3 regions of the Paenibacillus sp. FSL H3-0302 genome follow, and region 1 is predicted to be linked to each of the others. Evidence: riboswitches for the same ligand, from Rfam matches in the RefSeq annotation. Region 1 holds a riboswitch; each other region holds the start of a gene.
What was found. Region 1 has a riboswitch for cyclic di-GMP ahead of MHH50_RS03235 (transglutaminase-like domain-containing protein). Riboswitches for the same ligand answer to the same signal wherever they lie in the genome.
Positions count from the first base shown of each region.

Region 2: linked by a shared signal. The riboswitch ahead of MHH50_RS01930 (anti-repressor SinI family protein) and the one ahead of MHH50_RS03235 (transglutaminase-like domain-containing protein) in region 1 are both predicted to bind cyclic di-GMP.
Region 3: linked by a shared signal. The riboswitch ahead of MHH50_RS04770 (glycosyl hydrolase) and the one ahead of MHH50_RS03235 (transglutaminase-like domain-containing protein) in region 1 are both predicted to bind cyclic di-GMP.

Region 1 covers NZ_CP150284.1:733,936-738,150, reverse strand. Annotated here, with positions in the region: rRNA gene MHH50_RS03240 (16S ribosomal RNA) at 1-509, opposite strand, end outside; gene MHH50_RS03235 (transglutaminase-like domain-containing protein) at 876-1,685, opposite strand; cyclic di-GMP riboswitch class I at 1,699-1,779, opposite strand; cyclic di-GMP riboswitch class I at 1,854-1,936, opposite strand; gene MHH50_RS03230 (class D sortase) at 2,050-2,715, opposite strand; gene MHH50_RS03225 (GtrA family protein) at 2,818-3,225, opposite strand; gene MHH50_RS03220 (glycosyltransferase family 2 protein) at 3,212-4,192, opposite strand.
Region 2 covers NZ_CP150284.1:433,817-438,031, forward strand. Annotated here, with positions in the region: gene MHH50_RS01925 (2-oxoglutarate dehydrogenase E1 component) at 1-2,027, opposite strand, end outside; cyclic di-GMP riboswitch class I at 2,498-2,582, shown strand; gene MHH50_RS01930 (anti-repressor SinI family protein) at 2,610-2,765, shown strand; gene MHH50_RS01935 (helix-turn-helix domain-containing protein) at 2,873-3,202, opposite strand; gene MHH50_RS01940 (TasA family protein) at 3,372-3,980, opposite strand; gene MHH50_RS01945 (signal peptidase I) at 4,071-4,215, opposite strand, start outside.
Region 3 covers NZ_CP150284.1:1,117,791-1,122,005, reverse strand. Annotated here, with positions in the region: gene MHH50_RS04775 (glycosyl hydrolase) at 1-543, opposite strand, end outside; gene MHH50_RS04770 (glycosyl hydrolase) at 695-2,245, opposite strand; cyclic di-GMP riboswitch class I at 2,258-2,337, opposite strand; gene MHH50_RS04765 (sugar phosphate nucleotidyltransferase) at 2,474-3,847, opposite strand.

The DNA.
Region 1 (4,215 bases):
TCTTCTCAGGTACCGTCACTCCGGTAGCAGTTACTCTACCGGACGTTCTTCCCTGGCAACAGAGCTTTACGATCCGAAAACCTTCATCACTCACGCGGCGTTGCTCCGTCAGGCTTTCGCCCATTGCGGAAGATTCCCTACTGCTGCCTCCCGTAGGAGTCTGGGCCGTGTCTCAGTCCCAGTGTGGCCGTTCACCCTCTCAGGTCGGCTACGCATCGTCGCCTTGGTGGGCCGTTACCCCACCAACTAGCTAATGCGCCGCAGGCCCATCCCTCAGTGACAGATTGCTCCGTCTTTCATTCTTCTCTCAGGAGAAAAAAGAAATTATCCGGTATTAGCTACCGTTTCCGGTAGTTATCCCAGTCTGAAGGGCAGGTTGCCTACGTGTTACTCACCCGTCCGCCGCTAAGTTATTTTGAAAGCAAGCTTTCAAAATAACTCCGCTCGACTTGCATGTATTAGGCACGCCGCCAGCGTTCGTCCTGAGCCAGGATCAAACTCTCCAATTAGTATTGAAAAGAGCGATATGCTCATTTTGAAACATCTGACGAGAAAATTAATTCTCTAATTTGGATTTCACTTGCGTGATTTCCTACTCACTCGTTGTTCAGTTTTCAAAGATCAAGTTCTCGTTGGCGCCGTTTAATGTCTCAGCAGCAACTCTTATAATATATCATGTTGTTTTCAGAAATGCAAGCTTTATTTTTCGAAGCTTTTTATCAGCCTCGTCTATATCGCCTGTACGCTGTCTAACAACGCTTACCTATAATACCCCAACTATTAATAGAAAAGCAACCCCTAATATAAAAATAAACAACTAGCTTAATAATTAAGCTAGTTGTTTATTTAATAGAGTTATGTTTCTAGCGACGAACTTAATAGTATTTTGCCGCAGTATATTTGCTTGAGGCTTTAATTAAATCGGTTTTCTTATCACTCTTTGCAAGTCCTGCATCCACTGTAGTATCAATGGTAACCCACTTCCCATTAAGCAACACTTCGTTCCAGGCATGATATTGCGTAACGTAGCTTGTATTCCCCATTACCAACTTAGCAGGAACATCTACACTCCGCAGCATTGCGGCAAAAAGAGAAGCGTAATCATAGCAAATCCCTTTTTTAGTAGTCAATGTCTTATCGATGCTTGGAATATAATCAGTAGTTACACTATTAGCAAGAGAGTAATCATATTGTACATTCGCAACTACATAGTTATAGATCGCTTTAACTTTCTCTTCGTCTGTTGTTTTGCCTTGTACTAATTGTTTAGCTTTGACAATCGCTTTATCAGAAGAACTCCATTTCACATTCTGTACGGAGCCCAAATATACGGAATTCGAGTCACTCATGGTTACGTCTACTACTTCGGAATATAATGCTTTGTATTTATTACCGGTTGTGTTCTCCAGAACAGAAACCTTATAAGTCCCATTTCCTTGTTGCAAAGGGAAGTCCTCAGCTTGTCCAGAAGCATACAAGTTATATGTATAGCTGCTGTTATCTTTGGTGATCATGAGTTTGATTCTTTTATCTTTCGGAATATCATAGTTAATACCAATCACACCTTGAGCCACTTTGGATGTAATCAACCAACTGGCATCTGCACTTGCAGCTTGAGCTGTACTTACCGGAACTGAAGTCATTAGGACGAACAACGCCACCAGCATAAAATAAACCTTTTTCACGGATAAAACTCCTTTCGGTAGCTGGCTGCCATCCTTTCGGGAAGGCCCTTTAGCTTTGCGTCCCTACCTTTCGATAGGTTTGCCGTTATCGTATAAGCTCTATCTGTTCTAGCTTTACTAGATATAATTGATAGAATCCATTCGAAACAAACAAAAAAAGCCTCTTCATTCGGTAGCTGGCTGCCATCCTTTCGGGAAAAGGCCCTTTAGCTTTGCGTCCCTACCTTTCGGAAGGTTTGCCGTTATCGTGTTTAGCTTTCATAGTATAATACTATCATATTTATAGTTGTGAACAAGACCTAATTTACTAGATTACCCATTATTTTATAAATATCTCCCGGTATTTGTGTTTTCTTGTCATTCACTATTCTCCTTTTGTTAATTTGGCATGAACAATCAGCCGATGCGTTGGATTCACTAGCGGATCACATGTAATCAGAGTAAGAATCTTATCCTTGTTATTCCCGTCAAGAACGGAGACGTCACTCGGATCTACAACAGAAATATCATACACCTCATAGTTAAACACCTGATCACTAGTCTTTATCGTGATGACGTCCCCCACAACAACCTCATTCAATCTGTTAAACAAACGACCCGTAGTTCTAGCCCGATGCGCCGCGATTGCAGCATTCCCGATCTCTCCAAGGGGTGCCGTTTCTTTCATATGGGCTGCAGCATGTTTCATATTAGCTTTTGTAGCCCCTTCTAATACAGGCAGCTTCAAATCAATCTTATCGATTTCAATTAGTGCGATTACTTTGCCACCGACTTCAATCTCCGGTTCAGGCTTTTCTGTCTCTTGGGGTTGGGGCTGTGCCTGAGCATCCAGAACCGATTCCTCTGCTAACAGCTGAGTAACTTCAGCATACCTGCTCTTTAGATCTGGCTGGGGAGTACTATCGGCAGTGCTTAGTTCAGCCGTTTCTAATAACTTCTCCTGCTGCCTGTCGTTGTACCACTCGTTAGCTGTCGGATATAACATGATAAGTATCCCAGCCAGTATGAGTAGATAGGAGAATTTACGCAATGTTATTCACCTCCGTATATTGTTTCTATGGTTATATACAAATCAAGCAGAAACAGCTACTTGCCTTTAAGCATAGCAACTCCTTCTGCCTGAAATTAATGTTTAAAATACCCATTTACGACTTCCAAAGAAATTGATGATCACCGTGATAAAGGTAACCAGCACCTTGGAGATCAAGACTTGAATACCTAGTTTATCTGTCAACAGATGCATTAACAACAGTGATATTCCGAGCACTACCAGATTCAGCACGATAAACTTGACCAGCTGTACGCGGTCGAAGCCTTCTTTATTCCCCCGGTTGCGATCACGAAAGGTAACTTTTTTATTCAAAATAAAGCTATTCGCCGTGCCTGCACTATAGGAGATCACCTGCGCCAATGCGTATACCATCCCTAGTGAATTCAACAATGTGAAAATCACAAAATCAATAAGCGTATTGAGCAAACCTACGGCATTAAATTTGAGGAACTGTATGAATGCAGCGCGCAAGTTCTTATCTGACATCATTGTGGTCCTTCCGGCGGTCCAGTTGTTCTTCGTTCTGGTAGCCTTTAGTCTCACTAACAATATATAGCGGTCTATCTTTAGACTCGTCATAAATCCGTCCGATATACTCCCCAATCACACCCAACAGCATCAGAACAATACCGTTAAAGAGCAGATTGACACCTACAATGGAAGCCCAGCCCGGAACCGTCCAGGAGGTGAAAAATATCCTTTGGAACAAGACGAAAAATAAATAGAGAAAGCTAGAAAATGAAAGAAAGAATCCAATATACGTAGCAATCTTAAGCGGCTTATGTGAAAAAGAGGTGATGCCATCTAACGCAAAACGAATCATTTTCTTCAGCGGATATTTGGTTTCTCCAGCAAAACGTTCTTCCCTTTCATATTCCACCATAGTCTGCTTGAAGCCAACCCAGCTCACCAAACCTCTGACATAGCGGTTCTTTTCTTTAAGTCCCCGCAGGACATCACATACCTTACGGTCAATAAGACGGAAATCGCCTGTATCCGTAGGAATATCTACACTTGTCATACTGCTGAGCAGGCGGTAAAAAAGCTTCGCGGTGACCTTTTTGAACATCGTTTCTCCGTGGCGCTTCAGGCGTTTCGCATATACAACGTCGTAGCCCTCTTTCCACTTCTCGATCATTTGCAGAATGACCTCCGGAGGATCCTGAAGATCAGCGTCAATAACAACAACCGCTTGACCTTCGGCATAGTCCATGCCAGCTGTAATCGCTACCTGATGTCCGAAATTACGCGAGAAGTCAATCAGCTTGACATGCTCGTCTCGTTCACAGATCTCCCGAATCATCTGGGCGGAACGATCACGACTGCCGTCATTGACGAAGACCAGCTCATAAGTATCGCCGCACTCGTCCATTACTTTTTTCAAACGTTCATAAGTATGGCTAATTACTTGCTCCTCATTGAACATGGGTACAATCACACTATATCTGGCTTTCACCTTTATTCCTCCTACAAGCTTTT
Region 2 (4,215 bases), 300 kb from region 1:
TAACCATATTCAAAGCCTAATACTGATGCCTCTGACAATGGACTGTTGTATACGCCAAAGGAGGCACGGGAATCGCTTAGCTGATGCAGCGGAGAGAATAAATCTCCTGTTTTACTGTCGTGCAGCACCAGATGGCGATGTGCGAAGGTTCCGCGCTGGGCATCTTGACCGCTCAGTCGGATGGGCGTTCCATTTTTCAGAATGGTAGCGAAGGCTAATGTTTCAGCTAGTGCCCAGTCGACCTTTTCACCCTCATTCAGTGCATCTTTACGACGTTGTAAAATGCGCTCCAGCTTCGGATAAACCTGGAATCCAGCAGGAACCGTCAACAGTTCACGATTGATCTCCTGCAGGCTGGAGATGGATACCGCTGTAGTGTTTGCCGCTGCGCGGTCCGTTTGTAGAGGAATGAAGGCTTTGGGTTCTTTTTTCTTATGATTGCCTTCCTTCATAGTATCGTACGCACGCTGCAATACGCTTTCTGCTTCAGCATTCATCTTTTGTACGTCTTCGGCGGTAAGAACCTTTTCGTTTTTCAGTCTCTCTGCATAAACCTTGTAGACGGTTGGATGATTGCGAACCTTGCCGTAGACAATAGGTTGTGTGGTTTCAGGATCATCCATTTCGTTGTGACCATGACGGCGGTAGCCGATGAGATCAATTACGAAATCTTTTTTGAATTGATGGCGGTATGCGCTAGCTAAACGTACAGCTGCTACGCAGGCCTCTGGGTCATCAGCGTTGACATGGACTATTGGGATTTCATACCCTTTGGCGATGTCACTCGCATAATGCGTAGAACGGGAATCTTCACTTTCAGTCGTAAAACCAATTCGGTTATTAACAATGATATGGATCGTCCCACCATTTTGATAACCTTGAAGTTTGCCGATATTAAGCGTTTCTGCAACAATTCCTTCACCTGGAAAAGCAGCATCGCCATGCATCAGCACCGCCATAGCTTTACTGGTATCAATCTTCGGCAGTCCTGCAGTGCTCCGATCTTCTTGTGCGGCACGAGTGAAACCTTCCACGACAGGATTGACGAATTCCAAGTGACTTGGGTTATTCGCTAGTGTTATTCTTGTGCGTACGGTTTCTCCTTCACGGACAGCACGGTCTGCACCGAGATGGTATTTCACATCACCTGTCCAACCATAGTTAATGCCTGTGGAGCCTTCGGAAGGGAAAAGCTCCTTGTTCGGAGAATGATGAAACTCTGAAAATATGATATCATAAGGTTTGCCCAAAATATGTGCAAGAACGTTGAGGCGGCCGCGATGCGCCATGCCCATCAAAATATGCTCCGCACCGTCATGTGCAGCAGCACGTACGATTTCATCTAACATCGGCACAAGAGCATCATTGCCTTCAAGACTGAAACGCTTCTGACCTACAAAAGTCTTGTGGAGGAAGGTTTCAAATTGCTCTACCTGAATCAGGCGGTTCAGGAGCTCTTTGCGTTCTGTATTATTTAGGGGTGCTGGTGAGCTGGTGGATTCTGCCTGTCTATTTAGCCATTGCAGTTCTTTTTCTTCATGCACATGCCCGAATTCATAGGCGATAGTCTTGGTGTATGCCTGACGCATACGTTGCACGGCATCCCATCCGGTATGCACATCATTCGGCGCATTTTCCCATATAAGCGTGGCAGGCAGTGCGATCAGGTCTTCGCGGGTCAGCCCATAGGTTTCAAGCTCAAGATATTTTGCCATGGGATTCTGATCGCGTACCAGCGGATCAATTTCAGCGGCCATATGGCCATATATACGAATATTGGCGATTAGCTTGGAAGCTCTTACTGCTTTTCTAAGCCATTCGGTGTCTCCCGAGATGCGCGGCTGAGGAGCCGGTTCGCTATCCGGAGTTAGGGGAGGAGGTCCCGAATTTGTAAAAAGCTCGCGATAATTATTTTCTACGGTGGAGGGATCTTTCACAAACTGTTCATATCTTTCTTGAATGTAGCCTAAATTGGGTCCGTAATACTTACTCCAAATGGATTCGTTATAGGGCTCTTTGGCTGCCATGAATACATCCTCCTTAACGGATGAACTCCATACGTGACATTTTGTGTCAACGCTTACTGGAGCTGTGATGATTGCGGTTTCATTTCTCATCTTATTGTGCTACTTTCGGCCACTGTAATCAATTCATTCTTTCGTCCAATACGTTCGCAAAATGGTATGGGTTAGCTTGTTCTAATGAAAAGAAGGGTGTTTCTTCTCATTACCCATTCTAAAGGCCTATTAAAATGATTCTATTATCCTTATTTTTAACTATTAGGTCAGTAAATATTTATTTTGCTAGTACAATTTATTTTATGTAACGGACGAGTATCGTGATAATCGGACAAGATCTTTGAAAAAAAATCTTTTATTTTTCGTTTTTAAAATAGAAAGTAACCAGGAATCGACACACTTTTCCGCTTTCTTTTTGTATAATGTTATTGCAGATAGTAATTTTATAGTTTTTTAAGTAGATCCTTTCGTGAAAAGGGTCCAGTAAAAGGTAAACTTGCCGAAAGGCAGGGGCACAAAGTCGCGGGTCTAAGGTAGAGATACTATGACAGCCGGATTGCCTGGGGACGTAAAATCTTAGGGGGAGATTTTTTGGAAAAGTCCAACCAGGGTAGCAACAGAGAACAGCAGTTTATTGATCTGGATCAAGAGTGGGTACATTTATTATTAGCAGCTAAGAAGGCTGGCATTAAGGCAGATGAAATCCGCCAGTTCTTTCATGAGAAAACTGTGCAGATCGTGCAGTAATACATTAGAGGGGTTACATATCGAAAAAGGGCACAGCGGTTCTTCGCTGTGTCCTTTTTCGATATGATTTAGTAGAAGAGAGGATCGTACCAGATTAGTAGGAAGTATTAATCCTTTTGATCGAGCTTCCATTTCTGATAGTCCAGAAATTCTTTGAATTCGCGTTTGCTAATGCCTGAGTCCATAGCTTCCTGCACCAATCGGAACCATTCCGAATCTAAATGTGATTCCTCTGCATCATTGGGTTCTCCATAGAGTAGGGCATGAATGGATACCTGAAGCGCGTCAGCGATTTTTTCGATAAACTGGATGGATGGATTGGATTGGATGTTTCTCTCCACGTTGCTAAGATACGACTTAGCTACATCTGCTCTGTCCGCAAGCTCAGATAGGGAGAAACCCTTGTCTAGGCGGAGCTGCTGGATACGTTGGCCCATATTCTGTGGCACTATGCTGACGCCCCTCCGTAATTTTTGTTATTAGTATAGCAAATATCAATAAATCGGACAAAGTTTATTGTAAAGAGAAGAGCAGCAATCTGCTTATCCGTGGCCGGATTCAGGATCTGCTGCTCTTCGAGTATTTTATTAAATTACTTTATTGATCTTAGTAGTCTTTTTTCGCACCTTGTTTAGCTACGAAATCCCAAGTCAGTGTTAAGCTATCGCCTTGGAAAATATTTTGATCTTGGTTATTTTCCACAAATTCGAATTGGACGGAGAAGCTGTCGTTGGTACCGGCTTTAATACCGGATGCTTCGGTAAAGAGTTGATCCCAACCTGTATTTTTTACGAGATCCGGATGCTGACTTTTTAAAGCAGCAAGTGTAGTCTCATAAACTACATTTTCAGGAGAGACGATAGGTACTCCTTTATCATTATTTCTAAGGAATTTAACTTTAATGAACTCGGCTAAATCCAGGTAGTTATCTCCTTTAGCATCCGTGATTTGAGTCGATGTATTCAGAATAATAGATCCGATATCGAGCGAACCATCGTTTTTCAATTTGAAGGATTTAGTTACAGTATCACCTGGTTTCAGGTTAGGAATATTAACGATGACAGAAGGGTCGGAGTTCAGATCGAGCGTGCCCGCTGCGAATGTAGCTGTGCTTTGCGCAGTGTCGCTAAAGTATGCGAAGGTTCCTCCGCCGATTAATGATAAACCCAGTGCTGCAGATGCTACGCCAAGACCCAATGTTTTCTTGATACCCATAATAAAATTCCTCCTCAAATTTGTGTTTGAATTTTTTATAAAATTTATATATTGTATCTTCCGGTTCGTAAGCGGAAGTGGACAATCAACTTAGGGCTGTGTTTCTGTTGGGGGCGGTGAGGCTGGCAGTAGGGCAGCATTTTTCTTTTCTAATGCAGCTACAGCCTTCCAAGAGGTATACAGAGCATAGAGCAGAAGCATCAAGCCAGGCACGATCATGAGGACTACACTTCCA
Region 3 (4,215 bases), 380 kb from region 1:
TAGATCTGAGATTAGCCTCTTATACTGAGCTGTCCCAGGTGTAACATAAGCATTAAATTTCTCTTGACTGAGACTTCTGTTTACATTGGACCACTCTGGAGAGGTTCCCGGTAAGCTCTGATGGAAGGTCATCGCTACAATGCCACCCTCTTGATGCCATTCAATTGCACTGTCTATAACAGCTTGCCGCTGTTCTGCGATCGTCTCTTCGGATTGATTATTAATCGCCCCTAATTCATAACCATGTAGAACAGCATTTTGTCCCGAAGTATTCTTCAGCTTATGAACCAGTTCATCTGGACTTTCTAGATAATCATGCTGGCCGGACAAGAGCCCTTTGCCACGTAGATTTACCAAATTACTTAGTAGTTGCTTGGCTTCTTCAGAAGCCGAAGGATTACTTGGTATAGCCGGAGGTAGGGAGGAAGAAACACTCATAGCCTTCGGAAGACTTTTAACCTCTCCCCAAGGCAGCAAGGAAAAAATAATAAAGACCGGTAACATAGTAAACAACAATCTGTTTTTCTTATAATATTTACGCAAATAAATCCTCCTTTCGGTAGCTGTACTGCCTCCACAGGTGTTAAAAACATACCTGTTATCGGACAATCGTCTTCTGACCTAATGAGGACTATAGCTTAGTAGCTCTGCAATAACGCAGAGCCACTAAGGATCGACCTTTAATTTTCATCAATCAGGAGACATCCGGAAGAAAAAGTGCACTTGCTGGAACTGTCTCTTTAGCTTGACTAGCACTTTCCCACATCAAGCGGACTCTCGCATCGCCTTCATTCTCGTAATACTCCACCTTGATATCATATAGCTGGCCAGCCTTCAGCGTTATAGTGCCCTTACGCTCAGTACCACTTTGCTTAGTCCAACTATCAATCACGGATTCCCCATTCACCCAGACACGGATACCATCATCTGAGGTAGTGTAAAATGTATATTGCTCATTATATAATGGCTTGATTTTACCGCTCCAACGTATGGAGAACCGATCAATCCCGAGGGCGGCATCCGGCGAGCCTTGCCGCCAATTGAAATCGATTATTGCATCAGTTCTGTTAAGAGCTGCTGCTCCCGACAACTGCATGTTGTTGTAATACTCTCCTGCAAGCCCCTTCGCGAGAGGAATTGCTGCCTCCCCCTCTTCTTCGGAAGGTGCCGGCGCTGGTGCGGCGCTAGGTGTCGGTGCCAGACCAGTATTTAATTTATCTCTGGTCAGGGTATAGTTGCTATTCATAAATGTTTTGATTGTGTCTGCACTGTTATTCTCGTAAAGCATTTTTCCCCAGCTCATCATATACGTCCATTTACTTTGCGATTGCTGAAGCTTCTCCAGATTAGGCATTTCACCATTTTCCCCGATCGCAATCGGTTTGCCTGCGGCTAGACTCAATAAGCTGTCATAGTATTTTTGCTGGTAATCATTTTCGTATATATCTGCTGCCAGAATATCTACTTTATCAGCACCTGGATAAGTTAGCGCATAAGGATCTGACCAAACATTGGGAGCATTCGGACTCCATACCCATAACAAATTATTTAATTTATGAACGTTAACAAAACGGTCATACATAATATTCCATAGTTTAGAAAAGTTATTTTTCTTCCCCCACCAGAACCAGTTCCCGTTCATTTCATGATAGGGTCTCCAAAGCACCGGAACATTGGCATCGCGCAAGCTTTTTAAAGAGACGGCCACCTTATCAAGCTCAGCGATCAGATTGTTATATTGCTTGGTACCCGGTGTAACGTAACTATCGAACTCACTCTGGCTAAGTGTTTTTTTCACATTATCCCAGTCATAAGAGGTGCCCGGCAGGTTAGCATGAAAAGTCATAGCTACGATCCCGCCCGCTTTATTCCAGTTGATGGCGCTGTTCACCACATTTTGACGTTGCCAAGCCATCGTTGCTTCGGACTGACCACTGATCGCACCCATTTCATAACCGTGAAGAGCCGCATATTGCCCGCTGGTTCCCTTCAGCATATTGTTAATTTCATCTGGACTTTCTAAATAGTCATGTTGACCGGCAATAATACCTTTTCCTGAGATCGAGTAAAAATAGTTAAGCAGCTTTACGGCTTCAGGTGAGGCACCTGGGGTAACTGGCGTTCCAGAATTTGAAGCAGCTATGACAACAGACGGCGAAATTCCAACAGCAAGCGGAAGTGCAGTCAGAAACAGGACGAGTGACAGAAATGCACCAAACAATCGATACGTACGGTAAGCTTTCAAAATAATCTCCCTTTCGGTAGCCAGGCTGCCACTCTTTCGAAGGCCCTATAGCTTTGCGTCCCTACCTTTCGATAGGTTTGCCTTTTCAATTTAAGAGAAATAATCTCTCTTACCGTAAGTATCGACGACAATTAATGATATATTTAGTGTTTTTATGACTTTTTTTGATAATTGAGTCAATTTACCTGTTTCAAGAAATTTTGAATTGGTTAAATAGATAGGTTAGACCTATGAAATGAATTGTTGTAGTTCTATATCATTCCAGTCTAAAGTAATACGTATGTTATCTTCTTCTACTAATTCAGACCCCGTCTGTACCTCTATAAACTCAACATCCGTCAAAGCAAGGATCGCGTGCTTCGTTCCTTCCGGTATACGTACCACGTCCCCAGCCTTCACATTATGTTTTTTCTCATTCAGCACAATACTTGCTTCGCCGCTGACGATTGTCCAAATTTCACTACGCTTGCGATGTAATTGATAGCTGATATTATTCCCCTCGGATATAAAAATCCGTTTGGTCAGCACTTCATTGCCTTCATCATATTTCACATAATCAATAACTTTGTAATGGCCCCAACGGCGTTCCTCGTACATCGGTCTTTGTTCAAAGGTCTTCAGCACTTCTTTAATCCGTGGGCTCTCAGCTTTATGGGTAACTAGAATCCCATCCGGGCTAGCCGCAATGATCAGATCCTTCGCACCAATTACCGTAATCGGAATGTCCAGCTCATTAATCAAGCAAGTCCCCTCAGAATCCGCCGTCACAAAACCTTTTCCTACATGCTTGCTGCTCATTTCCTCTGTCAGCGTATTCCACGTTCCAAGATCCTTCCAGAATCCATCATACGGCTGCACCACAATATGTTCTTCTTTCTCCACCACTTCATAATCAAAGCTGATGGAAGACAATAGCTTATACTGCTTCTGCAATTCTTCATATCCTAAAGGCAACCCTTTACGCTGCAAAATATCTAACAAGTACCCTAAGCGGAAGGCAAACACTCCGCAATTCCACAAGGCATTTTGTTCGATGAGCTGTTCTGCTTGTATGCGGTCTGGTTTCTCTTGAAAGTGACTCACCTTCATAAAACCATTTTCCCCCGCCTCTTCGGTGGTAGGAATAATATATCCGTATTTCTCTGAGGCATGTTCAGGAACAACACCCATTAGAGCCAGATTTGCTCCACTTTCCAGCATGGTCCCCTCAAGCATAGCTATGGTATCGAAAAAAGATGCTTCTACATAAGGGTCAACAGGCAATATTGCTACCGTCTCCGCTGGAGAAACACCTGCCACTGAATAAAGATAGGTAGCTGTTAAGGCGATAGCCGGAAAAGTATCCCGACGCTCCGGTTCAACGATAATCGGCACATGACTTCCCAGTTGGCTTTGTATCATTTCTACTTGGCCACGGCCGGTGGCCAGATAAGATGATTCTGCCATCCCTGCTTCCTCCAGCTGTCTCCAGACACGTTGTACCATGGATTCTGGTTCACCTTGAGGGCTTTCAAGTACCTTTAGAAATTGCTTTGAACGTGAGTCGTTGGACAACGGCCATAACCGTTTACCTGAACCGCCTGATAGAAGTACCATTTTCATAGAATGAACCCTCCTTGAATTATGGAAATCGAGCATATTTGAATTGTTATCAAAACGTCAGCTTCCACTTAGCCTTATTTCGAGCGGATGCACTAAAAAAATTTGTTAGGTAGAAACCACTCCAAGGGATTTTGGACTTCCGATCGCTGTTATCCTCAGATTTCCTGATTGAACCGCTTCTCGCGGTAGAAATCCGAGGATAGCATATGCTTTCGAAGCTAGCTTTCCTACGGAAATCTTTCGGGCGAACACTCCGTTTCTACAGTTCCAAATTCCCTTTCCGTTCTTAACCTAACCAACTTCTTCTTAATACTTGATCCGTGCGTACCGGGCTGTACCAGCCGGAAGCAAGCACGTTTTTCTAAAGA